One region of the Terrabacter lapilli genome, then DNA from elsewhere that is predicted to be linked to it. Evidence: riboswitches for the same ligand, from Rfam matches in the RefSeq annotation. Region 1 holds a riboswitch; the other holds the start of a gene.

Region 1 (6,975 bases):
CAGGCCGGCGACACGTCGCTCGACCCGCTGCGGGTGGCGGACCGGTAGCGCCGTGAACGTGCCGACGGCCAGACGCCAGGCCTCACGCATCCGGCGTCCGAGGGCCGGGGTCCCGTGGGACGACGGGCGCGTCGTCGAGGTCGAGGACGCGGCCGGCGACGACGAGATGCACGTGCCGGGCCACGGCGGAGACGCGGGCGTTGAGGCGCCCGAGCTCGTCCTGGAAGAGCCGACCGGACGCGGTCAGGGGCACCAGTGACCAGCCGACCTCGTTGGTGACGACCACGACCGGGACCGTTGCGCGGCAGAGCGACTCGACCAAGCGGTCGGACTCCTGGCGCGCCGCCGCGGCGGCGGTCTCGAGGTCGTCCCAGCCGGTGGCGTCGACGACAGCCGTGAGCCACGTGCCCAGGCAGTCGACGAGGACAGGCCCCTTCGCTGCGGCGAGGACGCCTGCCACGTCGGTGGTCTCGAGGGTCCGCCAGGACGAAGGGCGGCGTTCCCGATGGCCCTCGACCCGGCGTCGCCACTCCGCGTCGCCGACGTCGGCCGGGAGCGGTGAGACGGGGTCGTCGACGGAGGGCCCGGTGGCCACGTACGTGACGTCGGAATGGTGGGAGAGGAGGTCCTCGGCGTGCCGGCTCTTGCCGCTGCGCACGGGTCCGGTCACGAGCGTCGTCGTCGCCGCCAGGGAGCCTCCGGTGGCCTGGTGCTCCGGCTCGTCGCTCATCGGCGGCCTCGCGGCACGGAGGACGCCGCAGTGCTGTCGGGGGTGCGCCCGCGGGTGCCCTCGGGGCTGCCGGGCGTGGTCTCGGGGGCGGCGGGCCCGAACACGACCGGCACGCCGAAGGCCGCGCGCCGGGCCCCGCGGCGGAACACCCGCAGCAGCGCCGGACCGGCGAGCAGGACGAGCAGGGCGTTCAGGAATCCCCGCGGCAGGTCCCAACCGAGCGAGGTCGCGAGGTAGAACACGGCGTAGTGGGCGAGGTTCTCCGAGAGCGGGGCGCCGGGCACGAAGCTCATCCCCTCCGGTCCGCCGGCGCCGACGAAGGGCCAGAACCACAGGTTCATGAAGATCCCGAAGGCGAGGCCCGTCACGAGGGCGTAGCCGGCGATCACCCAACGCTCGGCCCGGCTGCCCGGCCGGACCGGCAGCAGCCCGGCCCCGAGACCGATGCCTCCGGCGCAGATCATCTGGAAGGGCAGCCAGGGGCCCACGCCGCCGGTGAGCAGGGCGCCCGTCGTGACGGCCAGGGCCCCTGCGACGAAGCCGACCCCCGGGCCGAGCACGCAGCCGGCGACGATGACGATGAAGAACATCGGCTCGAGGCCGGCGGTGCCGGCGCTCAGCAGCCGCAGCCCGCCGCCCGCGGCGGCGGCCACCCCGAGGACGGCGATGGTCTTGGGCTCGAGGCGGCCGGCCGTGACCTCGGCCAGGCACACGATCGCGAGCAGGCCGAGCAGGACGGCGAAGAGCCACGGTGCGTCGTTGCCGTGGTCGCGGGCGACCTCGCCGCTGACGAAGAACGGCCAGGTGAAGGCGACGAGACCCACCAGGCCCACGACGGCCACCGACACGACGGCCGGCCACCGCAGCGGGATGACGCGCCGCGCGGTCACGCGATCCTCTCCAGCGCTCCGGCCACCTCGGCGACGGTGAGCCACGTCTGGGGGAGGAGCACCTTCGTCACCTGTGGCGCGAAGGCCGGGGACGAGGCGAGGACCTCGCGTGCCGGGCCGTCGGTCACCACCTCACCGTCGGCAAGGATGACGACCCGGTCGGCGACCTCGGCGGCCAGCTCGACGTCGTGGGTGGCCAGGACGACCGTCGTGCCGTCCTGCGCGAGGGCGACGAGCAGCTCGCCGAGCCGCTTCTTGGCGCCGTAGTCGAGGCCGCGGGTCGGCTCGTCGAGCAGGAGCACCTCGGGGGAGCCGGCCAGGATGACGGCCAGGGCCAGCTCCAGGCGCTGTCCCTCCGAGAGGTCACGCGGGTGTGTGGCTGCAGGGATGCCCCCGGAGATGCGGTCGAGCAACGTCCTGGCGGTTCCGGGTGCGGCCCCGAAGTCTGCGTCGGCGGCGGCGCACTCGGCGCCCACCGAGTCGGTGTAGAGGAGCAGCTCCGGGTGCTGCGGCACCAGTCCCACCCGGTGGACCCGCTGGCGGGCAGGCGTGGCGTGCGGGTCCACGCGGTCGCTCCCGACGCGCACGTTGCCGCCCGCGAGCGGGAGCTGGGCGGTGATGGCGCCGAGGAGAGTCGACTTGCCGGCCCCGTTGCGGCCCATCAGCGTGGTGACCGAGCCGCGGGCGACCGTCAGGTCGAGTCCCTCGACCACCACGCGGCCGCCTCGCGACACCCGGATGCCCGAGATGCTGACCGCGTCGTCGGGTCCGATGGCCCGTCCGCCGGCCACGGCGCCGGGGGCGGTGGCGCCCAGCGCCTCTCGCAGGCCCGCGGCCCGTCGCCGGGCGTCGCGGATCGACAGGGGTGTCGGCGACCACCCCACGAGCCGCGAGAGGCCCACGACCGGCGGGTAGATCTGCGAGCTCAGCATGGCGTCCGACGGGTCGAGCAGGTCGGAGACGTGTCCGTCGTCGATGAGCAGGACGCGGTCGGCGTGGTGCACGACGCGCTCGAGGCGGTGCTCGGCGAGCACGACCGTGACGCCCAGGTCGTGGACGATGCGGTGCAGTGACGCGAGCACCTCCTCCGCGGCGACGGGGTCCAGGGCGGAGGTGGGCTCGTCGAGGACGAGCACCCGAGGCCCGGCGGCGAACAGCGCCGCGATGGCGACGCGCTGCTGCTGGCCTCCCGACAGCGCGCGCAGCGACCGTGCCCGCAAGGGCGTCAGGCCGAAGAGGTCGAGGGTCTCCTCGACGCGTCGGCGGATCGTCGTGGGGTCCAGGCCCATCGTCTCCATGCCGTACGCGACCTCGTCCTCGACGACGTCCGTGACGAAGGTGGACGAGGGGTTCTGCTCGACCAGGCCCACGACGGTGGCGAGGTCGCGGGGACGGTGCTCGGCGGTGTCGAGGCCGTCGACGAGGACTCGACCGCTGAGGGTGCCCCCGCTGAAGTGGGGCACCAGGCCGTTGATCGTGCGCAGCAGCGTCGACTTGCCGCTCCCGGTCGGGCCCACGACGAGGACGAGCTCGCCCTCGGGGATCTCGAGGCTGACGTCGTGGAGGCTGGCTGCCGGGGCGTCGGCATACTGCACCGAGACGTGCTCGAAGGTGATCATGCGGTGGTCTCCCGGGGACGCGGCGTGACCCAGGCGGGCACGGCCGCAAGGGCGATGGCGAGAACGGCGACCAGGGGCACCACGGGCAGCTCGGCGCGCTGGGCCGGGGTCACTCCCGCCCAGCCTCGCGCGGAGGCCACGAGGAGGACGGCGGCCGGCACGGCGCCGGTGACGACGGTGACGGTCTCGGTCCAGGTCCAGCGGTCGCGCCGGTGCCGCGAGCGCGGGTCGCGCGAGGCCCCGACGACGAGGCTGGCCGCCGCGAGGAGGGCCCCGAGGACGAGGACGGGCAGCCCGAGCACACCACCGGCCGACGCGTCGAGCAGGCCGTAGAGCCCGGCGAGCACGCCGACGAGGCCGGCCAGCGCCAAGCTGGTGGCGGCGCGCCGGCTCGTCGGGGTCGAGGTCACCGCTCGGCCGTAGCCACGCGACTCCATGGACGCCGCCAGGCCGAGGGAGCGCTCGAACGCCGTCTCGAGCACCGGCACCGCCAGCCGCGCCATCTCGCGCAGTCCCCGGCTGTCCCGCCCGCGCAGCGTGCGCGCGGCGCGGACGTCCCGGGCGTCGCTGAGCAGCTGGGGAGCGAACGTCAGGCCGACGACGACCGCGGTGCCGACGTCGTAAAGGGTCGCGGGTAGGTAGCGCAGCAGCCGTCGAGGGCTCGCGAGCGCGTTGGCGGCGCCGAGGCACGCGAGGACTGCAGCGAGGCGCAGGGCGTCGTAGGCGGCATACAGCAGCGACTCGAGCGTCACCGGGCCGCCGAGGCGGATGCCCGCGGCCCACCCCGGTAGCGGCACGCTGGGCAGGGTCACGACCACCGTGGTGCCGGCGACGCCGTTGCCGAGCACGGCCGTGACGACCACGCGGAAGGCCACCACGACGGCGCCGATGGCGAGGAAGGCGGGCAGCGGGTTGGGTGTGGCCGTGTCCCGGCGCTCACTGACCACGAGGACGCACACGCCGATCACGAGGAGCAGCAGCAGCGGGTTGGTGGTGCGGGAGGCCGCCGTGGCAAGGCCCAGCCCCCACAGCCACCAGGCTGCGGGGTGCTGGAGCCTCGCACGGAGCTGGCGCACGCCCGGCGTCGCCCCCTCAGGCGTTCCGGCGGGCGCGCGAGCGCACCAGCAGGTAGCCGACGAGGGCGAGCAGGAGCAGACCGACGATGACGTAGGCCGCCACGTTGGCCCCTGACGTCGAGGACGTCGCCGACGTGGAGGACGACGCGATGTCGGAGGCACCGGGCGTGGCTGACGGGGTGGAGGCGCTGGCCGCCGGGCCGGCGATGGAGATGGGCTGGTCCTTGGCCTTCGCCTCGGGGCTGACCTCCTTGACCGCGCCACCGCAGTCGGTGGCCGGGTAGCCGGCGATCGCGCAGACCAGGCCCTTCTCGGCCCGCACCTCGCCCGCCGTCGCGAGCACGGCCGAGCTGGTCGCGTCGGTGGGCACGACGGCACACGAGGCCTTGGGCTGGGGCGGGGTGGCGCCGTCGGCCGCGTCGGCCGGACGGCCGAAGTCGAGGACGAGGCCGACGCGCTTCTTGCCGGCCTGGGCCGGCGTCGCGCCGCACAGCTGGTCGAAGGTCAGGACCGCACGCGGGAAGCGCGTCGAGGACTCGTCGGCGACGGCGAAGCGCCAGCCCTCGACGGTGCCGTCCTTGGGGACCGTCTGGTCCGGGCCTTTCTGGGCGAAGGCCCAGGTCGTGCCGGTGAGCTGGAAGAAGCCCCAGTAGCGGTAGGCGGCGGCCTGGGCCGGCGCGAGCGTCAGGGCCGAGAGACAGGCCGCGACGACGGCGGCGAGCAGCACCCGGATGGGGGCACGACGAACGGTGGACATGGTTCCCTCCTCGCGGTCGGACACCATGTCGGGTCGCTGGCTGGAGCCGGCCCGGCGGGGTGACTCCGGTCCGCATTCCACGACAGACTGACAAAGGAGCCGTTCGGACGCGGGTTTTCCGGCTTGCCACTCGAGACGACCGGCGTCTCGGGAGGAGTAACGGTTGCGGGTCAGCGCCGGATTCTCACCGGCTTGCCCCATCGTCCTTCGGTTAAGGCGAACCGTCGCACGCGCGCCCGCCGCGCGTCAAACGCGCCGCCAACTAGGGTGGCGGGCATGAGTGCTGACTGGTCCTGGCTCTTCCTCGACGCCCACGGGAACCCGATGCAGGGGGAGGGACTCGCGACTGCGGGCTTCCCCACCCAGAGCGATGCCGAGAGCTACCTCGGCGAGTCCTGGCGTGAGCTGCTCGCGGCCGGGGTCGAGGCGGTCACCCTGCGCCAGAACGACTCCGTCGTCTACGGCCCGATGAGCCTGCGGGCGGCGGAGTGAGCGGCGGGCCGGGTCCCAGCACCGCAGGAGACCAGGAGGGCCTGTCGGCGGGGCTGGCGCGGGACCTCCTCGGCCGCGTCGTCGCCGCGCAGCGCTCGTGGCGCGCCCCCGGCGTGAGCGTCGGGGTCGTCCGGGACGGCCGCCTCGTCTGGTCCGCGCACGTCGGCTCGGCGCGCCTGGCGCCGGCGGCGGTGCCTGCCGACGACGACACCCAGTTCATGATCGGCTCGGTCACGAAGACGTTCACCGCGCTGGCGGTCATGTCGCTGCGCGACGAGGGCCTGCTCTCGCTCGACGACACCCTCGAGACGTACCTGCCGGGCACCACGCACGCACGAGTCCCGCTGCGCCAGATGCTGGCGCACGCCTCCGGCCTGCAGCGCGAGCCGGTGGGCAACATCTGGGAGAGCCTGGCCGCGCCGGAGCGCGAGGAGTTCCTCGCCGGTGTCGAGAAGGCCGAGCAGGTGCTCCCGCCGCACCACGCCTTCCACTACTCCAACCTCGCGTACGGCCTGCTCGGCGAGGTCGTCAAGCGCGTCACGGGCAAGGACTGGGAGCAGGTCGTGCGCGAGCGGGTGCTCACGCCGCTCGGCATGACCCGGACCGGTCTGACGCCGGCCGAGGACCGGGCCCTCGGCTACCAAGTAGACCCCTACGCCGGGACCGCCCGCGAGGAGCCGCTCTTCGCGCTCGGCGCGACGGCACCGTTCGGTGGGCTGTGGTCGACTGTGGCCGACCTCGGCCGTTACGCCGCCTACGTCGCTGCGCCCGACGACCGGGTGGTCCGTCCCGAGACCGTCGAGGAGATGTGCAGGCCGATCATCATGACCGACGTCGACGGGTGGAGCGGCGCCTACGGCCTCGGCTTCGGCATGGGCCGCCGCGGCGACCGGGTCTACGTCGGTCACGGCGGGGCCATGCCGGGCTTCCTGACCGGGCTGCGGGTGCGCCGCAAGGAGGGCGTCGGTGCCGTCGTCCTCGCCAACGCCACTTCGGGGGCCCTCACGCTCAAGCTCGCCACCGACCTCGTGGAGGCGGTCCTCGGCGCCGAGCCGTCCCTGGCTGCGCCGTGGGTCCCGGAGGCTCCGCAGCCCGAGCTCACGGAGCTGCTCGGCCTGTGGTGGTCCGAGGGGTCGCCCATCACGTTCTACGTTCGCGACGGGCAGCTGTGGTCACGTCTGTCCGAGGACGACCCACTGTCCGAGACGCGGTACGCAGCCGAGGGCGCCGACCGGTTCCGTGCCGTCGAGGGGCGCGAGCGCGGGGAGCTTCTCGAGGTCGTGCGGGACGCGGACGGGTCGGTGGACAAGCTGTACTTCGCCACGTATGCCGTCACGCGGGCGCCGCTCGCCTTCGCCGACCTGCAGGCCTGAGCAGGGAGAAGCCTGGCCGGGGCAGTGGGCGGCCCACT
Region 2 (6,975 bases), on a different contig from region 1:
GGCTCACCCTGTCGCTGCGGGCCGCCCCACGACCATGGAGTCGAGCAGCCCCGGCGCGAACTCCGCAGCCGTCTGCGCGTCCAGCTGCGCACCGAGCCCGTCGAGGACCCGGGTGAAGAACGACCGGGCTGCCGCCGCGAACACGATGTCGGCGACGTCGCGGTCCGTGAGCCCGAGCTCGCGCAGCTCGTCGACGTCGGACTGCTCGACGGACGGGGCGTCGGTCGCCACCTTGGCTGCGAACCGGAACACCGCGCGGTCCAGGGCGCCCAGTGACGCGCCGTCCGGCTCACGGGCGATCGCCTCCAGCGACTCCTCGTCACCGCACACGTCCCGCAGGAACTTCGAGTGGGCGGCGGTGCAGTACGTGGAGCGAAGCGCTCGAGCGGCCGCGATGGTGGCCAGCTCGAAGAGCCGACGGTCCATCCCGTTGCGGATGGTGGTGTTGAGGCCGCCCCACGCCCGGGCCACGTCGGGGCGGGTGGCGAAGGCGAACGCGTAGTTGGGCAGGAAGCCCCACGAGTCGCGCTGCTGTCGGTAGTACTCGGCGAGCTCGCCGCCCGCGGCTTCCTCGGGCACGGTGTCGATGAACATGATCCAGTCTGTTCCCGGTGCAGCTCGTCCCGCTACGTGAGCGACGGCGAGATCCACGGGCGCTTCGACGCGGCGGGTGTCGCGCGGCTCCGGCCGCGGCCCGATCCGACACGCGCAAGATGTGGGGTTCATGGCCAAGTGCGCCACTAGGGATAGTGTCTGTCCCGCAGCTGGTTCGACGCCTCAGCCAGAGACGTCGTCGCAAGAGGGAACCCGGTGAGAGTCCGGGACTGCCCCGCAGCGGTGAGTGGGAACGACCGTCGTCAAGAGCACTGGGCCCCCGGGCCCGGGAAGCGGCGACCAGTAGGAGACGGACCGTCCGAGCAGATCGGGCGGTGTGCACGCCCGCGAGTCCGAAGACCTGCCAGCGCACCGCGTGAGACCTCACGCGGTGGTCCGTCAGGCCCCGAGGGAGGGCTCGTGGACAACGGTTGACCGATGTCGACCGATGCGCTGCTCGCCAGCGGGTCGCATCGTGGCGCAGCCGTCGTTCCCTGCACTCCTCACGCCGGGCGGACCGTCGCCCACGCTGCGAGGAGACAGCCGTGAACACCCCACTGCACGACACCACCGACCGGGCGGGCAGCAGCCAGCCCGCGCCCGGCGCACACGACGCGGGCACGCCGGCCGGCACCGCACCCACGAGCTCGCCCGCGCCCGCACGGGTGTCGGTCACCAAGCGCGACGGCTCGCGGGAGCCCTTCGACGCCGACCGGATCAACCGCGCCGTCGAGCGCGCCACGGAGGGCCTGGAGAACGCCGTCGGTCTGACCGTCCAGATCGCCTCCGAGCTGGCGATCACCCTCTTCGACGGGATCACGACCGAGCAGCTCGACCAGGCCGCCATCCAGGTCGCCGTCCAGAACGTCAAGGACGACCCGGCGTTCGACCGCGTCGCGGCCCGCCTGCTGCTCAAGACCCTCTACAAGCGGGTGCTCGGTGGCTACGAGACGCCGCGCGAGCTGACGCTGCTCCACCGGGCGAGGTTCCCCGGCTACGTCCGCGACGCCGTGGAGGCCGGGTCGCTCGACCGGCGCCTGGCCACGGGCTTCGACCTCGAGCGCCTCGCCGACGAGCTCGACCCCGAGCACGACGAGCTGCTCACCTACATCGGCGTCGTCACCATGCGCAACCGCTACCTGCTCAGCGGCCCGGGCGGCACGGACGTGGAGGTGCCGCAGTACTTCTGGATGCGTGTCGCGATGGGCCTGTCCCTCAACGAGGACGACGCGACAGCCTCGGCCATCCGCTTCTACCGGGCCATGGCGCGCCTGGAGTACCTCCCGGCCGGCTCGACGCTCGTCAACGCGGGCACCCCACAGCCGCAGCTGTCCAACTGCTTCGTCATGCAGATGGAGGACGACATCGAGCACATCGCCAAGAGCGTGCGCGACGTCATGTGGATCACCAAGGGCACCGGCGGCATCGGGCTGTCGGTGACCAAGCTGCGCGCCGAGGGGTCACCGATCCGCAGCAACAACACCACCTCCACCGGGCCGATCCCGTTCATGCACACCATCGACTCGACGCTGCGGGCCATCTCGCGCGGCGGCAAGAAGTTCGGGGCGCTGTGCTTCTACATGGAGAACTGGCACCTGGACTTCCCGCAGTTCCTCGACCTGCGCCAGCAGGCCGGCGACCCCTACCGGCGCACCCGCACCGCCAACACCGCCGTGTGGATCTCCGACGAGTTCATGCGCCGCGTGGAGCGGGACGAGACGTGGTACCTCTTCGACCCGCTCGAGACGCCGGACCTGGTCGAGCTGACCGGTGCCGCGTTCAGCCGCCGCTACGCCGAGTACGTCGAGCTGGCCGAGCAGGGGCGGCTGCGGACGTTCCGCACGGTCCGGGCGCGTGAGCAGTTCACCGCCATCCTCGTCGCGCTGCAGACGGCCTCGCACCCGTGGCTGACGTGGAAGGACACGATCAACCTGCGGGCGCTCAACGACAACACGGGCACGATCCACCTGTCGAACCTCTGCACCGAGATCACCCTCCCGCAGGACCGGGACAACACGGCCGTCTGCAACCTCGCGTCGGTCAACCTCGCGCGCCACCTGCGCGCCGACGTGCTCGCCGACGCCTCCGACGGCTCCGTGCGCCCCGGTGGGGCGCCCGACCTCGACGCCGTCATCGACTGGCCGCGCCTCGAGGCGACGGTCCGCACGGCCGTCCGCCAGCTCGACAACCTCATCGACATCACGCTCTCATCGGTGGCCGAGTCCGAGCAGTCCAACGAGGTCAACCGCGCGATCGGCCTCGGCATGATGGGCTTCACCGACGTGGTCGAGCGCCTCGGCATCACCTACGGCGGCGAGGCGTCCCTCGAGCTGGTCGACCGTCTCAGCGAGTTCATCAGCCACACCGCCATCGACGAGAGCGCCGAGCTCGCCCGCAGCCGGGGGAGCTACCCCAACTTCGCGGGGTCGGGGTGGTCGCGAGGGCGGGTCCCCCTCGACACGATCGACGACCTGGAGGCCGACCGTGGTGTCGGCGTCGAGGTCGACCGGACGTCACGACTCGACTGGGATCGCCTGCGCGAGAAGGTCGCCGGCGGCATGCGCAATGCGACGCTCATGGCGGTCGCCCCGACCGCCTCGATCGGGCTGGTCGCCGGCACGACCCCGGGTCTCGACCCGCAGTTCTCCCAGCTGTTCAGCCGCACGACGAGCTCCGGGAAGTTCCTCGAGGTCAACCGCAACCTCGTCGCGACGCTCAAGCAGCTCGGGCTGTGGGAGCACGTGCGCGAGGAGCTGCTGCGCTCGCAGGGCGACGTGCAGTCGATCGAGGCCATCCCGGCGCCGGTGCGCGAGGCCTACCGCACGTCGTTCCAGCTGTCGCCGTACGCGTTCCTGCACGTCGCGGCCCGCGCGCAGAAGTGGGTCGACCAGGCGATCAGCCGCAACATGTACCTCGAGACCCGCGACGTCGCCGAGATGGCGCAGATCTACGCCGCCGCCTGGCGGATGGGCGTCAAGACCACCTACTACCTGCATGTGAAGCCGCGGCACACCGCCGAGCAGTCGACGGTGCGGGTCAACAAGGCGACCGCCACGGGACGCTCGGGCGGAGGCTTCGGCTTCGCCCGACCGGCCCCGGCAGTGGGGTCGCCTCCACCACCGGCGCCCGCGGCGCCCGCCGTGACGATGACGCCCACCGTCACGAAGGCGCTCGCGGAGTCGCTGGAGCTGGCTCCCGTGGAGTCCGAGCTCGTGTGCCCGACCGACCCCCAGGAGCGACTGAACTGCGAGGCCTGCCAGTGAGCCACTACCAGAACCCCACCATCCTCGGCACCGGGCTCGCAGAAGGCCTGCTGCTCAAGCCGATCCGCTACCCGTGGGCCTACGGGCTCTACGAGCAGGCCGTGGCCAACACGTGGTTCCCGCACGAGGTGCAGCTCGGCGAGGACCTCGCCGACTTCGCCCGGATGACCGACGAGGAGAAGCACGCGGTCACCTTCCTGATGAGCTACTTCAACCCCAACGAGCTGCTCGTCAACAAGGCCCTCGCCTTCGGCGTCTACCCCTACGTGAACGCCCCTGAGGCGCACCTCTACCTCGCCAAGCAGATGTGGGAGGAGGCCAACCACTGCGTCGCCTTCGAGTACGTCCTCGAGACGTTCCCGATCGACCGGCAGGCCGCGTATGCCGCCCACGTCGAGACGCCGTCGATGGCCGCCAAGGAGGCGTTCGAGCTGCGCTACCTCGGCCGGATGACCGAGCAGACGCTCGACATCACCACGGTGGAGGGCAAGCGCGACTTCGTGCGCAACCTCGTCGCGTACAACGTGATCCTCGAGGGCATCTGGTTCTACAGCGGGTTCATGGTCGCGCTGAGCTTCCGGCAGCGGAACCTGCTGCGCAACTTCGGCTCGCTCATCGACTGGGTGGTGCGCGACGAGAGCCTGCACCTGAAGTTCGGGATCAACCTCGTCCTCACGGTCCTCGAGGAGAACCCGGAGCTGCAGACGGCCGAGTTCGCCGACGAGATCCGGCAGATGATCCTCGACGCGGTCGAGCTGGAGGAGCGCTACAACCACGACCTGCTCCCGGGCGGGATCCTGGGGCTCAACGCGAGCTACCTCAACACCTACGTGCGCTACCTCGCCGACCGGCGGCTGGAGGAGCTCGGGTTCGAGGCGCACTACGGCGTCAGCAACCCGGCGAAGTGGATGGCCGCGGCCAACGACACGCTCGAGCTCGTCAACTTCTTCGAGGCGACGAACACGAGCTACGAGGTCGGCGCACACACCCGCTGACCGCACCGACGGCACACGGCTGGGTCGACCGCGGGCGTACGCGTGGGGCTGCACGCGTACGCCCGCGGGCCGAACGCCCGCCGGGCCTTGGCCCACCACCTCGGCAGGACCCCCGACTTCCACGAGTGGCTGCGCGGTGCGGTCGAGGACCTCATCCTCGCCTTCTGGTAGGTCGGCTCTCCGGTAGGTCGGCTACGAGCCGGCGACGGCGAACAGGCCGGCCACGCCCAGGGCATAGAGCACCAGCACGACGGTCGAGTCGACACCCATACGCGCCCGCCGGCGCTGCGGCCGGAACACCAGTCCGACGACGTAGACGACGGTCAGCAGCACCCCGAGGGCGGTGAGGTAGATGTCGGTGTTCTGCGCATGCGGCAGGACCGCCTTGCCGGACAGCAGCGTGGCGAGCAGGAACAGCACGGGCAGGAACGCGTTGCCGCCGAAGATGTCGCTCACGGCCAGCTGGTAGTCGCCCTGCCGCACCGACGTCAGGCCGGTCGACAGCTCGGGGAGCGACGTGGCCGCGGCGAGCACCGTGGCGCCGAAGAGCACCCCGGAGAGGCCGATGTGCCCGGCGATGGCGTCGCCGCTGCGCTCGAGGACCACTCCGGCTGCGAGCGTGACGAGGGCGGAGACGCCGAAAACGGTGGCCGACTTCGCGGTGCTGATGCCCTTCGAGGAGGCGTCCTGCTCCGTCTTCTGCTGGGAGTGGCCCTTCGGGGGTCCCTGGTTGTCCGGGGCCTCACCCGACTCGTGCCAGGGCAGGTGCGTGCCGGCACGCTGGAGCAGCAGCAGGCCGACGACCCACAGGACGGTGATCAGCACCGGGGCCGGGGTGAGCCGCCACCAGATGAGGCTCGCAGGCAGCTGGCTGCCGGCGATGACGACCGCGAGCACGGCCACGACGAGGACCCCCTCCAGCACGAGGACCAGGGAGGCCGCCTGGTAGGTGAGCGGCCGTCTGCCGCTGATGCCGAAGGCGTCCAGCGCCACGAGCACCACGGTCTGGATCGCGATGCCGCCCAGGATGTTCCCCACGGCCACGCCGACGTTGCCGGAGAGCGCTGCGCTCGCCACGATCGCTATCTCGGGCAGGTTCGTGGCGATGGCGAGCAGGATCAGACCGCCCAGGGCCGCCCCGAGGTGCAGGCGCGTCGACAGCACGTCGGTCTGCTTCGACAGCTGCACGCCGGCGATCCAGATGGCTGCGGCCGCCGCGGCGAAGATGAAGAGCAGCACGGGCAGCGACAACGTCATGGGGCACCTGGGTTCTCGTCGATGGTTCTCGTCGATGGTTCTCGTCGGCTCGGGGCTCGGCACCACGAGCAGTGAGGTGTGGCAGTCATTTGTCCACTACCCACCGGAAGCGCCCCCATACGAGAGGTTGGTCACGTCGGCCTGCCCCAGCGGGCCGCCCGGTGGCCGTCCGGAACGGGGTGCGGCTCCGCGTCGCTGGTGGCAGTCTCAGGACATGAAGAGCACCATGCAGACCGCACCTCTGCTCATCTCGTCGCTCCTGCGCTTCGGCACGACGATGCACGGCGACAGCGAGGTGGTCACCTGGACGGGCGACGGCGCCCGCCGCACCAGCTACCGCGAGCTCGGCCGGCAGGCGGCCCAGCTGGCCCACGCCCTCCGTGGCCTCGGCATCACCGGGGACCAGCGCGTGGGCACCTTCATGTGGAACAACGCCGAGCACCTCATGGCCTACCTCGCGGTGCCGTCGATGGGCGCCGTCCTGCACGCGCTCAACATCCGGCTCTTCCCCGAGCAGCTGGTCTACGTGGCCCGGCACGGCGGTAGCCAGGTGGTCATCGTCGACAACACGCTCGCCGAGGCGTTCTCCCGGCTGCTCCCGCACCTGCCGGACGTGCGGCACGTCGTCCTCAACGGTGCCGTGGACGACGCCACGAGGGCGGCCCTCGCCGAGCACGCCGAGGGCGTGCACGACTTCGCCGAGCTCATCGAGGGCGAGCCGACGAGCTTCGACTGGCCCGAGGGGCTGTCCGAGGACGACGCCTCGTCGATGTGCTACACCTCCGGCACGACCGGTCACCCCAAGGGCGTCGTCTACTCCCACCGGAGCAACTACCTCCACGCGATGGGCGTCGCGTCCTCGCTGG

The links. Region 1 has a riboswitch for cobalamin ahead of ABD241_RS05465 (SCO2322 family protein). Riboswitches for the same ligand answer to the same signal wherever they lie in the genome.
Region 2: it holds a riboswitch for cobalamin, as region 1 does, so the genes downstream of both, ABD241_RS13950 (ribonucleoside-diphosphate reductase subunit alpha) here and ABD241_RS05465 (SCO2322 family protein) in region 1, are expected to answer to the same signal.

The regions. Positions count from the first base shown of each region.
Region 1 covers NZ_BAAAPU010000003.1:874,453-881,427, forward strand. Annotated here, with positions in the region: gene ABD241_RS05440 (adenosylcobinamide-GDP ribazoletransferase) at 1-90, opposite strand, end outside; gene ABD241_RS05445 (bifunctional adenosylcobinamide kinase/adenosylcobinamide-phosphate guanylyltransferase) at 83-730, opposite strand; gene ABD241_RS05450 (ECF transporter S component) at 727-1,620, opposite strand; gene ABD241_RS05455 (ABC transporter ATP-binding protein) at 1,617-3,239, opposite strand; gene ABD241_RS05460 (energy-coupling factor transporter transmembrane component T) at 3,236-4,315, opposite strand; gene ABD241_RS05465 (SCO2322 family protein) at 4,332-5,072, opposite strand; cobalamin riboswitch at 5,164-5,321, opposite strand; gene ABD241_RS05470 (hypothetical protein) at 5,349-5,564, shown strand; gene ABD241_RS05475 (serine hydrolase domain-containing protein) at 5,561-6,937, shown strand.
Region 2 covers NZ_BAAAPU010000008.1:55,155-62,129, forward strand. Annotated here, with positions in the region: gene ABD241_RS13945 (carboxymuconolactone decarboxylase family protein) at 4-594, opposite strand; cobalamin riboswitch at 749-977, shown strand; gene ABD241_RS13950 (ribonucleoside-diphosphate reductase subunit alpha) at 1,260-3,857, shown strand; gene ABD241_RS13955 (ribonucleotide-diphosphate reductase subunit beta) at 3,854-4,852, shown strand; gene ABD241_RS13960 (OTU domain-containing protein) at 4,895-5,023, shown strand; gene ABD241_RS13965 (sodium:calcium antiporter) at 5,045-6,109, opposite strand; gene ABD241_RS13970 (fatty acid--CoA ligase) at 6,336-6,975, shown strand, end outside.